One region of the Blautia faecicola genome, then DNA from elsewhere that is predicted to be linked to it. Evidence: riboswitches for the same ligand, from Rfam matches in the RefSeq annotation. Region 1 holds a riboswitch; each other region holds the start of a gene.
What was found. Region 1 has a riboswitch for thiamine pyrophosphate ahead of thiC (phosphomethylpyrimidine synthase ThiC). Riboswitches for the same ligand answer to the same signal wherever they lie in the genome.
Positions count from the first base shown of each region.

Region 1 (4,173 bases):
CAGATTCCGGATGGCTGGGAAGGTCTGGATATCGGACCGGAAACAGAAAAACTGTTTGCAGACGCTGTAAAAGATGCTAAGACTGTAGTATGGAACGGACCGATGGGATGCTTCGAAATGCCGAACTTCGCACACGGTACCGCAGCAGTAGCAAAAGCTCTGGCTGAGACAGACGCTACAACCATCATCGGTGGTGGTGATTCCGCAGCAGCTGTTAATATCCTGGGATTTGGTGACAAGATGACTCACATCTCTACCGGTGGTGGAGCTTCCCTGGAATTCCTGGAAGGAAAAGAACTGCCAGGTGTAGCAGCAGCAAACGATAAATAAGAATCAGATCCTGGAAAGGATACAAGAAAAGAGGAAACGTAACATGGCTAGAAAAAAAATTATTGCCGGTAACTGGAAAATGAACATGACTCCAAGTGAGGCTGTTAAACTGGTTGAAACTCTGAAACCACTGGTAAAGAATGACGAAGTAGACGTAGTATTCTGCGTACCTGCTATCGACATCGTTCCTGTAGTAGAAGCTGCAAAAGGAACTAACATCCAGGTTGGTGCTGAGAATATGTACTTCGAAGAAAAAGGTGCTTACACCGGAGAAATCTCCCCGAACATGCTGGTAGATGCAGGCGTAAAATACGTTGTTCTGGGACATTCCGAGAGAAGAGGATACTTTGGAGAAACAGATGAAGACATCAACAAAAAAATGCACAAAGCATTTGAACATGGTCTGACACCTATCATGTGCTGTGGTGAATCTCTGGAACAGAGAGAGCAGGGTGTAACCATGGACTTCATCCGTCAGCAGGTTAAGATTGGCTTCCAGGGTCTGACAGCAGATCAGGCAAAGAAAGCCGTTATCGCTTACGAACCAATCTGGGCTATCGGAACCGGAAAAACAGCTACTACTGAGCAGGCTCAGGAAGTATGCGGTAAGATCCGTGAGTGTATCGCTGAAGTATACGATGATGCTACAGCAGCAGAGATCCGTATCCAGTACGGTGGATCCGTAAACTCCAAAACAGCAGCAGACCTGTTTGCTCAGGCAGACATCGATGGCGGACTGGTTGGAGGCGCTTCCCTCAAAGAAGAATTCGGACAGATCGTAAACTACAAATAAATCCTTACATTTGTAAAAAGTAAATAAAGAAACGTGTCAAAACGCCACGAAACGCAAGAAGATCTGGTGATATTCAGCAGATCCAATGCGCTTCGTGGCGTTTTATAATTTCATCATAATTACTTTTAAATGAAAAATACACGATCATTTAAAAAGTGATAATTTTACAAAATATCAATATACTCTCCGGCGAGGGCTTTGTTCATGCTTCTGACAGCACAGAATTTGCCGCACATGCTGCAGGTATCGCTGTGGTCATCTTCCGGCATTCTGCTGGCGCGGATGGATTTGGCAGTTTCCGGATCTAAAGCACAGGCATACTGGGCATCCCAGTCGAGCACACGACGTGCATCTGCCATTTTATCATCTATATCACGGGCGCCGGGGATTCCTTTGGCAATATCAGCTGCATGAGCTGCGATTTTGGAGGCAATGATTCCCTGCTTGGTATCTTCTACATTTGGAAGAGCCAGGTGTTCTGCAGGTGTTACATAACAAAGGAATGCAGCACCGTTCATGGCAGCAACGGCGCCACCGATGGCCGCGGTGATATGGTCATATCCGGGAGCAATATCGGTGACAAGAGGTCCGAGTACATAGAAAGGAGCTCCCATACAGATGCTCTGCTGGACTTTCATATTGGCAGCTACCTGATCCAGAGGCACATGTCCGGGACCTTCCACCATAACCTGTACATTGTGATCCCAGGCACGTTTTGTCAGTTCTCCGAGACGAACCAGTTCTTCAATCTGGCATACATCGGTTGCATCTGCCAGACATCCCGGCCGGCAGGCATCACCTAAAGAAATGGTTACATCATATTCCTCACAGATATCAAGAATTTCATCATAATATTCATAGAATGGATTTTCCTCTCCGGTCATGCTCATCCAGGCAAAAACCAGACTTCCTCCACGGCTGACGATATTCATTTTTCGTTTGTGCTTTTTGATCTGCTCGATGGTTTTTCGTGTGATTCCGCAGTGGAGAGTGACAAAGTCCACACCGTCTTCCGCATGCATCCGGATCACATCTATAAAGTCTTTTGCGGTCAGAGTTGCAAGATCACGCTGATAATGAATAACGCTGTCATAGACAGGGACCGTACCGATCATAACCGGACATTCACTGGTCAGTTTACGGCGGAAAGGCTGGGTATTTCCATGGCTGGAAAGATCCATGATGGCTTCGGCACCGAGTTCTACAGCGCTCATTACTTTTTTCATTTCGATATCATAGTCTTTACAGTCACGGGAAACACCGAGATTGACATTGATTTTTGTGCGGAGCATACTTCCAACACCTTCCGCACTTAAACAGGTGTGATTTTTATTGGCGCAGATTGCTACTTTACCTTCTGCAACAAGCGTCATCAGTTTACTGACATCCATATGTTCCTTTTCGGCTACAAGGCTGATTTCGGGTGTGATGATTCCCTTGCGTGCCGCATCCATCTGAGTGGTGTAATTTCTCATGTTGTTTTGCCTCCATTCTTTTCACATACATAATAAAAAAGTATCTGTTTTTGACGTCAGCAAAACACAGACGTATCCATGCAGAACAAAAATCATACGTCCGGAGAATCTATAGGAGTAGTTGCTGACGCCTGCATCAGAAAGCAGGTTCCGGGTTTCTGATGCTGAACAAAATCATAAGATTTTGTCTTTTTTACAGCGGTACAAAGTGGTGTCCCCAATGCATCGCTTTTGACAGCCGGATATACTGCGCGAAATAAAAAGGACCCTTACCTGAGTAAGGATCCTGTAATCTGTCTGATGGAAAAAAGAAACAGTGTGTGTATGTCTACCTCTTTTATCCGGTATATCTTTCCTACGTTGGCATTATCCAAATCAGGTTTTCGGGTCGAAACGGAATCACGTCTCCTCTCAGCCGGCTTTCACCAGCTCCCCGTCAGCAATATAAAGGTTGTCTGGTACATCGAAACGATGCACTTAATGTTATTATGTATCAGAACAGGTGAAAATGCAAGAGAGAATTCGGAGAAATTTCAGTGTATCCGGAACTTCACACTTCACAAGTTCACTTTAGTGTGGTAAAATGGGCGAAAAGTGATGTTGCCCTGAGAAAAGAAAGTCAGGAAACTTTCTTGGGCGGAAAAGGAGAAACATATGGCAGACAGAGTCATTAAAGCAGCCCTGCTTGGTTTAGGTACCGTAGGCGGTGGTGTTTATAAAGTGCTGAAAATGCAGGAAGAGGAAATGATCCCGAAATTGGGTGCAAAAGTGGAATTGAAGAAAATTCTGGTTCGTAATATTGAAAAAGCATCCAAAAAGATCGATGATCCGTCCTTGCTTACGGATAACTGGAAAGAGATCGTGGAGGATCCGGAGATCGAGATCGTTATTGAGCTGATCGGTGGCATGGAACCGGCAAGAACGTATATTCTGGAAGCTCTGGAAGCAGGAAAAAATGTGGTAACTGCCAACAAAGATCTGATCGCAGCTGACGGACATATTCTGCTGGATACCGCAGCAAAGAATAAGAAAGATTTCTTACACGAAGCGGCAGTAGCCGGTGGTATCCCGATCATTCGTCCGATCAAGCAGTGTCTTGCAGGAAATCATATCTCAGAAGTGATGGGTATCATGAACGGAACTACCAACTTTATCCTGACTAAGATGAGCCAGAATGGCATGGAATTCGCCGATGCCCTGAAACTGGCACAGGAACTGGGATATGCGGAAAGTGATCCGACCGCTGATGTGGAAGGACTGGATGCGGGAAGAAAGGTTGCGATCCTTGCCAGCGCTGCTTTTAATTCACGGGTTACCTTTGATGACGTATATACGGAAGGAATCACCAAGATCACAGCGACGGATATCCAGTATGCCAAAGAGATGGGCTGCGTGATCAAACTCCTTGGTGTGGCAAGAAATACACCGGAAGGTATCGAAGCGAGAGTCCATCCGATGCTGATCGATGTCAATCATCCACTGGCGTCTGTTAATGATGCATACAACGCAGTTTTTGTACAGGGGGATGCCGTACAGGATGCCATGTTCTATGGCCGTGGTGCCGGAGAACTGCCG
Region 1 covers NZ_SDKC01000001.1:1,363,070-1,367,242, forward strand. The annotation lists gene ETP43_RS06105 (phosphoglycerate kinase) at 1-330, shown strand, start outside; gene tpiA (triose-phosphate isomerase) at 374-1,123, shown strand; gene thiC (phosphomethylpyrimidine synthase ThiC) at 1,288-2,598, opposite strand; TPP riboswitch at 2,934-3,044, opposite strand; gene ETP43_RS06120 (homoserine dehydrogenase) at 3,253-4,173, shown strand, end outside.

Region 2 (4,173 bases), 1.1 Mb from region 1:
CATGCATGCAGATACGCATACTCATCAGAGTTCACCGGATAGATTTCAAGTCCGATCACTTTGAAATATTTTCTTGCGATCTTGCAGGCATTTCCGATATATTCCACTGTGGATTTGTTTCTGCTTTCTCCGGTCAGGATCAGAATCTCCTGCAAGCCTGTCTCAGCGATCGCCTGCATTTCTTTTTCGATCTCGCTTTCATTTAACTGGGCACGTTTGATCTTATTATGACAGTTGAATCCACAGTAAATGCAATAATTTTCACAGTAATTCGCAATATAGATCGGTGTGAACATATAGACGCTGTTTCCAAAATGTTTTCTTGTCTCAATCTGCGCTGCCTGGGCAATCTCTTCGATGAAAGGCAGTGCTGCCGGTGATAAAAGCGCCGCAAAATCTTCCGGTGTTCTGGAACTGTGTGCGATGGCCTGTTTTACGTCAGCTGCCGTATATTTGTCATAATCATACGCATGCATGGCATCTACGACCTGATCCAGGATCTCAGACCCAATATCTTCCATACCCGGCATATATTTCATATGATCGATTCTGTTTTTCTTCTGATCTTCCAGAATCTCTTCGCTTAAGATACTTTCATTGATATGCTGATTTTCCATGGTCTAGTCCTCCAAAAATCCGGTCAGCGGTGATGATGCACTTGCTCCTCTTTCGATCTGTCTTCCCAGACCGGAAAGGTAGGCGCTTCGTCCTGCTTCGATTGCCTTTTTAAATGCCTCTGCCATAACCGGCACGTCTCCGGCTGTCGCGATTGCTGTATTCGCCATAACGGCAGCCGCTCCCATTTCCATAGCCTCACATGCCTGAGACGGGCGGCCGATTCCCGCATCAACGATGATCGGCAGATCCATCTCATCGATGAGGATCTGGATAAACTCCTTTGTCGCCAGACCTTTGTTTGATCCGATGGGTGCTCCCAGTGGCATGATGCAGGCTGCTCCGGCATCTTTCAGAGCCCTTGCCGCATTCAGGTCCGGATACATATAAGGCATAACTACAAATCCTTCCTTTGCAAGGATTTCTGTTGCTTTGATCGTCTCATAGTTATCCGGTAATAAATATTTGGAATCGTGTACAACTTCGATCTTTACAAAATCCCCACATCCCACTTCTCTTGATAATCTGGCGATCCGCACTGCCTCCTGGGCATTTCTTGCTCCGGATGTATTCGGAAGCAGGGTTACATTCTCCGGAATGTAATCCAAAATATTGGCAAGTCCCCCTTCGTTTGCACGGCGAAGTGCCAGTGTGATGATCTGTGCGTCTGCTTTTTCAATGCAGGCTTTCACAAGATCCAAAGAAAATTTTCCTGATCCTAAGATAAATCTTGATGTAAATTCATGTCCTCCAAGGCTCCATGTATCTTTTGTACTCATAGGTTTATTTCTCCTTCTTCGTAACTGTTCATTGTCTACTTAATATCTGCTGAATAGTTACCTGTATTCTTTATACTTCGTAATCGTTCACTGTTTTCACAATGTCTGCTGAATAGCTGCTATATTTCTTCTTCTCCAAGCAGCAAACGGGTGATCATATTGGCTTCATGGGCTGCGCAGATCGCAACCCGCGGCGCCATCAGTCCGTTGCCATAGGTCGGTTCCGTAACCTGATCCCCACAAAGATAGAAGTTTTTCATCAATCGCCGGGTACGAATTGTATTGCTGCTTCCATACCCGGCCATTCCGGATGCGGACACCAGTTTTTTCTCCGGAAAATGCTCCAGAATTCCATTTACAAGCATGGCTTTTGCCTCCGGATTGTCAAATGCTTCACATATAATTCCTGCATTCTCAAAAAGTGAAATCAGATTCTCTTCTGTCACTTTGATGCAATCCGTCTGAATATCGATATACGGATTAATCTTTTGAAGCAGAGACTTTAAAGCATCTGTTTTGTACATACCGATATGTTCTGTAAAATACTGCTGCCGGTTCAGATTCGTAATATCCACCACATCAAAATCAATAAGATGAAGATGGCCCACGCCGATACGTGCAAGTGCATATGCCACGTTGGATCCCAGACCTCCGAGACCTGCGATCGTCACCCGGCCTTCGGACAGTTTCTTTTGCTTTTCCGGTGAATGACGTTCTTCAAGTGCAGCCTGTATTTCCTCTTTAGTCAAAACCTTCGTTGTCTCCATTTTCAGCCTCCTCCTACAAATGTCACCACCTCCATGCAGTCTCCGTCTTCTAACATCCTGTCCGCATACTCGTTTTTGGGAAGGATCTCGCCATTCAGTTCTACTGCAATCCGCTTCATCTGGTATCCTGCACTTTCAAGATACACTTCTACAGAAGTTGCCTTCTCCAGTTCGATTTCTTTTCCGTTTACTTTGATCACCTGCATCTCACCTCCTTGAAGCAAAAAAGAGTCCACAAAGAAACGTACCCTCGGTGGTGCGCCCCTTCATGAACTCTCGCTCAATCTCATTCTTTTATACCCGGATTCGCGTAAAAAAGGAGATACCTAAGTATCTCCCGTTAAATCTGTCGTAATTCTTCTGTAGCTTCACAGTTACCGACTCTCTTACATAACGTTCCTACGTTGGCATTATCCAAATCAGGTATACGGGTCGAAATTTTCAACTTCCTCTCAGCCTATCACATAAGCTCCCCGGTTCTATTTATTTGACAGTTCAAGTATAATTATTTTTTTCTGTTCTGTCAAATATATTTTTTGTCTTTTTTAATTAATACATCGCTTCGCTTTTTATTTTACCCTGTCTGCGCTGCCACGTACAATAAGCTTCGCAGGTACGATCACTTTTAACCCTATCTCCCTGGAGGATGTGATGCGTTCACGAAGAAGGCAAACCGCCTCCTCACCCAATAATTCCATATGCAGGCGCACTGTAGTCAGCGGCGGAACCAGATAGTTGGCCACCGCTATATCATTATATCCCACAATACTCACATCCTCCGGAATCCGGAGTCCCTTTTCACTGACTGCCCGATAACAGCCCACTGCCAGAGAGTCGTTGTTTGCAAATATTGCTGTAGGTTTCTCCTTCCCTTCCAGGATTTCCCTGCACAGCACATAACCGTCCTCCGGCGTGAAGCTTCCCACCCGCACAAGTGCCGGAGAGAATTCACCGATTCGCTCCATATATTTTTTGTAAGTTACCATTCGTTCATCATGCACTTCCTCGCCATCCTTGTCGACTTCATAGCCGCCAATAAATGCTATCTTTTTATGTCCCAGTCCTGTCAGATAATCCATCACCGCTTCCACAGAACTGTCCAGATCATTGACTACGCAATCAAACTGATCTCCTTTTGGCATAGCATCCAGAAATACTGTGGGTTTTTTGAAGGCTTCTATCTGCCTTACCATACTCTTACTGAACGTTCCAAGACACAAAAGGCCATCGAGTCCTCCAAGATTCTTCAGTTCCTCCAGATTCTGGATCTGACAGCGTTCCATATTCTCTGCCTCTAGTTTTTTTTCTACCGCCAGACGGACTGTCAGATAATAAGTATCTCTCAGCTCCTCCTCTCTGGAATAGGAATAATAAACTCCAACCGTCAGGTGACGCTTCCTGCTTTTTCTTTCCTTTGCCTGATACTGAAGTTCCCTGGCAGTATCAAATATTTTCATTCTGGTCTCATCCTGCACATTCAACGTCTCATCATGGTTCAAAACTCTGGAGACTGTCGCTGCGGAAAAACCGGTACGCTCTGCGATATCTTTTATTGTAGCCATCTTAACTCCCTCTCTGCATGATACTTTTCAATATTTTTCGAATCGCATCAGCTATGTCAGTGCATTTCATGGTTTATCTTACCATATTGCCCCCAACCACGCAACGAATTGTTACGACGCTGTCTCCTCCGTGGCTGAATTCGCCAGAATAACCGCCGCCAGAATAATGATACATCCCAATATCATGCGCAATGTGATACTTTCATGAAGAATCATGACCGAGAACAAGGTTCCAAAGACAGACTCCATAGACAAAATAATCGCCGCCTTTGTCTCATCCACATACTTCTGGCATGCTGTCTGAAGAAGATAGCAGACCGTTGTGCTGATAATGCCGAGATAGAGAACACTCCACCATCCTTTTGCAGTAACCTGAAAATGCACCTGCCCGGAGGCAATCATGAATATCAATGATAAAATACCTGCCGTACACATCTGAATAAAGTTCAA
Region 2 covers NZ_SDKC01000001.1:232,880-237,052, reverse strand. The annotation lists gene thiH (2-iminoacetate synthase ThiH) at 1-617, opposite strand, end outside; gene ETP43_RS00890 (thiazole synthase) at 621-1,394, opposite strand; gene thiF (sulfur carrier protein ThiS adenylyltransferase ThiF) at 1,514-2,161, opposite strand; gene thiS (sulfur carrier protein ThiS) at 2,164-2,367, opposite strand; TPP riboswitch at 2,540-2,647, opposite strand; gene ETP43_RS00875 (LacI family DNA-binding transcriptional regulator) at 2,731-3,723, opposite strand; gene ETP43_RS00870 (DMT family transporter) at 3,835-4,173, opposite strand, start outside.
Region 2: linked by a shared signal. The riboswitch ahead of thiS (sulfur carrier protein ThiS) and the one ahead of thiC (phosphomethylpyrimidine synthase ThiC) in region 1 are both predicted to bind thiamine pyrophosphate.

Region 3 (4,173 bases), 240 kb from region 1:
AGAACGCTTCCGCCGGGGACTGGTTTTTCAATGCTGTAGACCAATTCATGATATGTGATACGTCTAAAAAAGACGTAAGTCTTATTTCTATGACTCACGCCTTTCGTTTTTCAGATACACTTTTCCGACTGGATATCCGCTTACTTTTCTGGCTATCCCAATCACTTTACTATATCTGTATTTTTATTTTCTATTTCTTTTTACTGATTTTTCCCCAGATCAGACACAGTACCACCGTGATCGCAATATCCGGCAGTGTATTGCCTACCGGGATGTCTATTTTCATCAGGATCCGGTACAAGATAAAGCCGATCACCCACAGTACCATATTGGAAATCTGGATTTCTTTTTCGCTGTGGTCTTCTTCTAATAGGAAGAAATCCGCAATCTGGATCGCGATCATCGGAGCGAATACGGATCCGATCAGGTATAAGAAGTTTGTAATATTATCCATCGGATATACGATAGCTGCCAGGGCACCTACGACAGTAACCGCAATGGCGATATATTTTCCGTTCAGCTTATGGCTGAGGGTCTCACTGGAGATTCCTGCGGAATACGCGTCCAGGAAGGTCGTAGTAACGGTGGAGAAGATGATGATCAGCAGTCCCACGATACCAAGACCTGCTTTTACCATGATCTGGGCGATATCGCTCTCGCCGGTATAGATGGCTGCTCCCATACCGATCAGGTACATCCAGCAGCTGATCACACCGTAGACGATAGCGCTGACTGCGGTTGCCTTTACCGGCTGTTTTGCTTCTCTCGTATAATCACTGATCAGCGGAAGCCAGGATAACGGCATCGCCACTGCCAGTTCCACAGCAGCGCCAAAGGTCAGTCCATCAGCTGCCACGGTCTCTGCTGTATAATCTCCGAAGAAAATAACTTTACAGAGAATCAGGGTAAGGATGAATAATGCTGCCATGGCAACCGTATTCAGCTTTCCAAGGTTGGTGATACCGATCACGATCCATAAAACGATCAGCGCACCGATCACCAGACACCAGACCCAGTTGCCCACACCGGCGGCCTGATTGGCGGCCAGCGCACCGTCATAGATCATGATCGCGGTCCAGCCCACCAGCTGGATCACATTCAGAAGGGCAAAAAACAGGCTGCCTTTTTGTCCAAAACTGATCTTTACGGTTTCCATGGCACTTTTTCTTACTTTACCACCGATCACACCTGCAAGGAACAACAGGATGCATCCGATCAGATGTCCCACAAGAATCGCTGCCAATCCCTTTTTCATGCCCAGCGAAGCCAGGTACGTTCCGGTCAGGATCTCGGCGATCGATACCCCCGCTCCAAACCAGATCAGGCCGTTTTCAAATAAAGAAGTTCTTTTCTCACTCATGATCAGATGCCTCCTTTACATATTCTCCGGTAATGTCGAACCCGTGGTTCATCGGACCACTGCCCTTGCCGAGATCCAGCATAGCTGCCAGAGCACCGGAAATATAGGCCTTTGCGCGCTCTACAGACACATCCATAGGAAATCCCTTTGCCAGGTTGGAAGCGATCGCGCTGGAGAGCGTACAGCCGGTTCCATGAGTATTCGGGTTATCGATCCGTTTTCCGTAAAACCATTGGCAGGTTCCTTCATGATAAAGCAGGTCATTGGCATCATTCACCTTATGACCGCCTTTTAGCAGAACCGCACATCCGTACTGATCACCGATCACTTTAGCCGCCTCCATCATCTCCGCCTCAGAAGTGATGGTCATACCGGAAAGTACTTCTGCCTCCGGGATATTCGGTGTCAGGATCTGTGCCAGCGGAAACAGATATTCTTTTAAGGTGCTTACCGCGTCTTCACTGATCAGTCTGGCTCCGCTGGTAGCCACCATAACCGGATCAACCACGATATTTTTTGCATCATACTCTTTCAGTTTTTCTGCAATCTTTATGATCAGACCGGAGGACGAAACCATTCCGATCTTCACTGCATCCGGAAAGATATCTGTGAAAATATTGTCCAGTTCCTCTCCTAAAAATTCCTCAGTTGCCTCCATAATTGCTGTTACGCCGGTTGTATTCTGGGCTGTCAGAGCCGTGATGGCACTCATGGCATATACGCCATTGGCCATCATCGTCTTGATATCTGCCTGGATGCCGGCGCCTCCGCTGGAATCACTGCCAGCGATTGTTAATGCTGTTCTCATATTTTTTCTCCTTTGCATATGAATTCACCATTACTTTTTTATAGCGACGAAAGGTGGTGCCCCCAATCCGCCGCTTATATCAGCTCATAAAACATGCTTTGCATGTTTCATGAGCATTCGCGGTATTCGCCATAATTCCATGCAAGCATGGATTCTGGCTCATTACTCGCGTATCAAAATTGATTCACCGGATCAATTATTGATATGCAACGCAAGCCAAAACAGACACACCAAAAGGATGGTGTGCCTGTTTTTCTCTGTAAATCATCCCTACGTTGGCATTATCCAAATCAGGTTATGGGTCGAAACGCTGCCAGTCTCCTCTCAGCCTGCTTATGCAAGCTCCCCGTTTTCTATTCGGTTTTGAGGATTGCAAAATTGCACAGCAATAAAGCAATCCCGGTATAGCATTTCTTATCTGTAGATGATATCATCTCTTCCCGGACCATTGGAAATCATGGTGATCGGGAAACCAATCTTCTCTTCTACGAATTCGATGTATTTTCTGCAGTTTTCCGGCAGATCTTCGTATTTCTTGATACCGCGGATATCGCATTTCCATCCCGGCAGAGTTTCATACACCGGCTTTGCCTTTTCCAGCAGTGTGGTGGTCGGGAAGTCTGTAGTTACTTTGCCGTCGATGTCGTATCCTACACATACCGGAATCTCATCCAGATATCCCAGAACATCCAGTACGGTGAACGCTACATCGGTAGTTCCCTGCATACGGCATCCATATTTGGAAGCCACTGCATCGAACCATCCCATACGTCTCGGTCTTCCGGTTGTTGCACCGAACTCGCCGCCGTCTCCGCCTCTGCGTCTCAGCTCATCTGCCTCGTCTCCGAATATCTCGGATACGAATGCTCCTGCTCCTACTGCGCTGGAGTATGCTTTACATACGGTGATGATTTTCTTGATCTCATATGGCGGTACACCTGCTCCTACTGCACCGTATCCTGCCAGTGTGGAGGAAGAAGTTACCATTGGGTAAATACCGTGATCCGGGTCTTTTAAGGATCCCAGCTGACCCTCTAACAGGATCTCTTTTCCTTCTTTCAGTGCGTTCCACAGGAACAAAGATACGTCGCATACATATGGCTCCAGCATCTTCTTGTAGCTCATCAGCTCTTCAAAAATCTCTTCCGGTTTCAGAAGCGGTTTGTGATACAGATACTCCAGCATAACGTTCTTTTTCTCGCAGATGCCTGCTACTTTTTCTTTCAGCGCTTCCTCGTCAAACAACTCGCTGACCTGAAAACCGATCTTTGCAAATTTATCAGAATAAAAAGGAGCGATACCTGATTTTGTGGATCCGAAGGATTTGCCACCCAGACGTTCTTCTTCGTACTGATCAAACAGAATGTGATAAGACATTACCATCTGTGCACGGTCGGAAATCAGGATCTTCGGTGTCGGTACCCCTTTGGATACGATATCCTGGATCTCTTTAAAAACCAGTGGTACATTCAGTGCAACACCGTTTCCGATCACGCTTGTGGTATGATTATAAAATACACCTGACGGCAGAGTATGCAGTGCGAACTTGCCGTAATCATTTACGATGGTATGTCCGGCATTGGCTCCACCCTGGAAACGAACGATAATGTCCGCTTCTTTAGCCAGCATATCGGTAATCTTACCTTTTCCTTCATCTCCCCAGTTTGCTCCAACAACAGCTTTAATCATTTGGTTACCTCCTGACGGGTTATCATCATTTTCTTTACAAAAATGATTATACAACACTTTTCTTATTAGTAAAACTTATTATTACTTATAAATTAAAGTCAATTATAAATTTCCTTAATAAGTATACCATCTTTCTTATTTTCCCACCAGAACTTTTTCATATTTTCCGAAAATCTTTTTCGATTTTCCGTAAACCACATGGCTGAGCACATACTGACCGTCGTTGACAAAGATTTCAATCAGATGATCGTTCACCAGAATATCCAGCTGTGCCGCACCCTCGATCACCGGAGTCGCATCAACAGTTCGCACTTCG
Region 3 covers NZ_SDKC01000001.1:1,118,157-1,122,329, reverse strand. The annotation lists gene cytX (putative hydroxymethylpyrimidine transporter CytX) at 191-1,360, opposite strand; gene thiD (bifunctional hydroxymethylpyrimidine kinase/phosphomethylpyrimidine kinase) at 1,353-2,168, opposite strand; TPP riboswitch at 2,419-2,527, opposite strand; gene ETP43_RS05045 (adenylosuccinate synthase) at 2,583-3,857, opposite strand; gene ETP43_RS05040 (glycoside hydrolase family 32 protein) at 3,993-4,173, opposite strand, start outside.
Region 3: linked by a shared signal. The riboswitch ahead of thiD (bifunctional hydroxymethylpyrimidine kinase/phosphomethylpyrimidine kinase) and the one ahead of thiC (phosphomethylpyrimidine synthase ThiC) in region 1 are both predicted to bind thiamine pyrophosphate.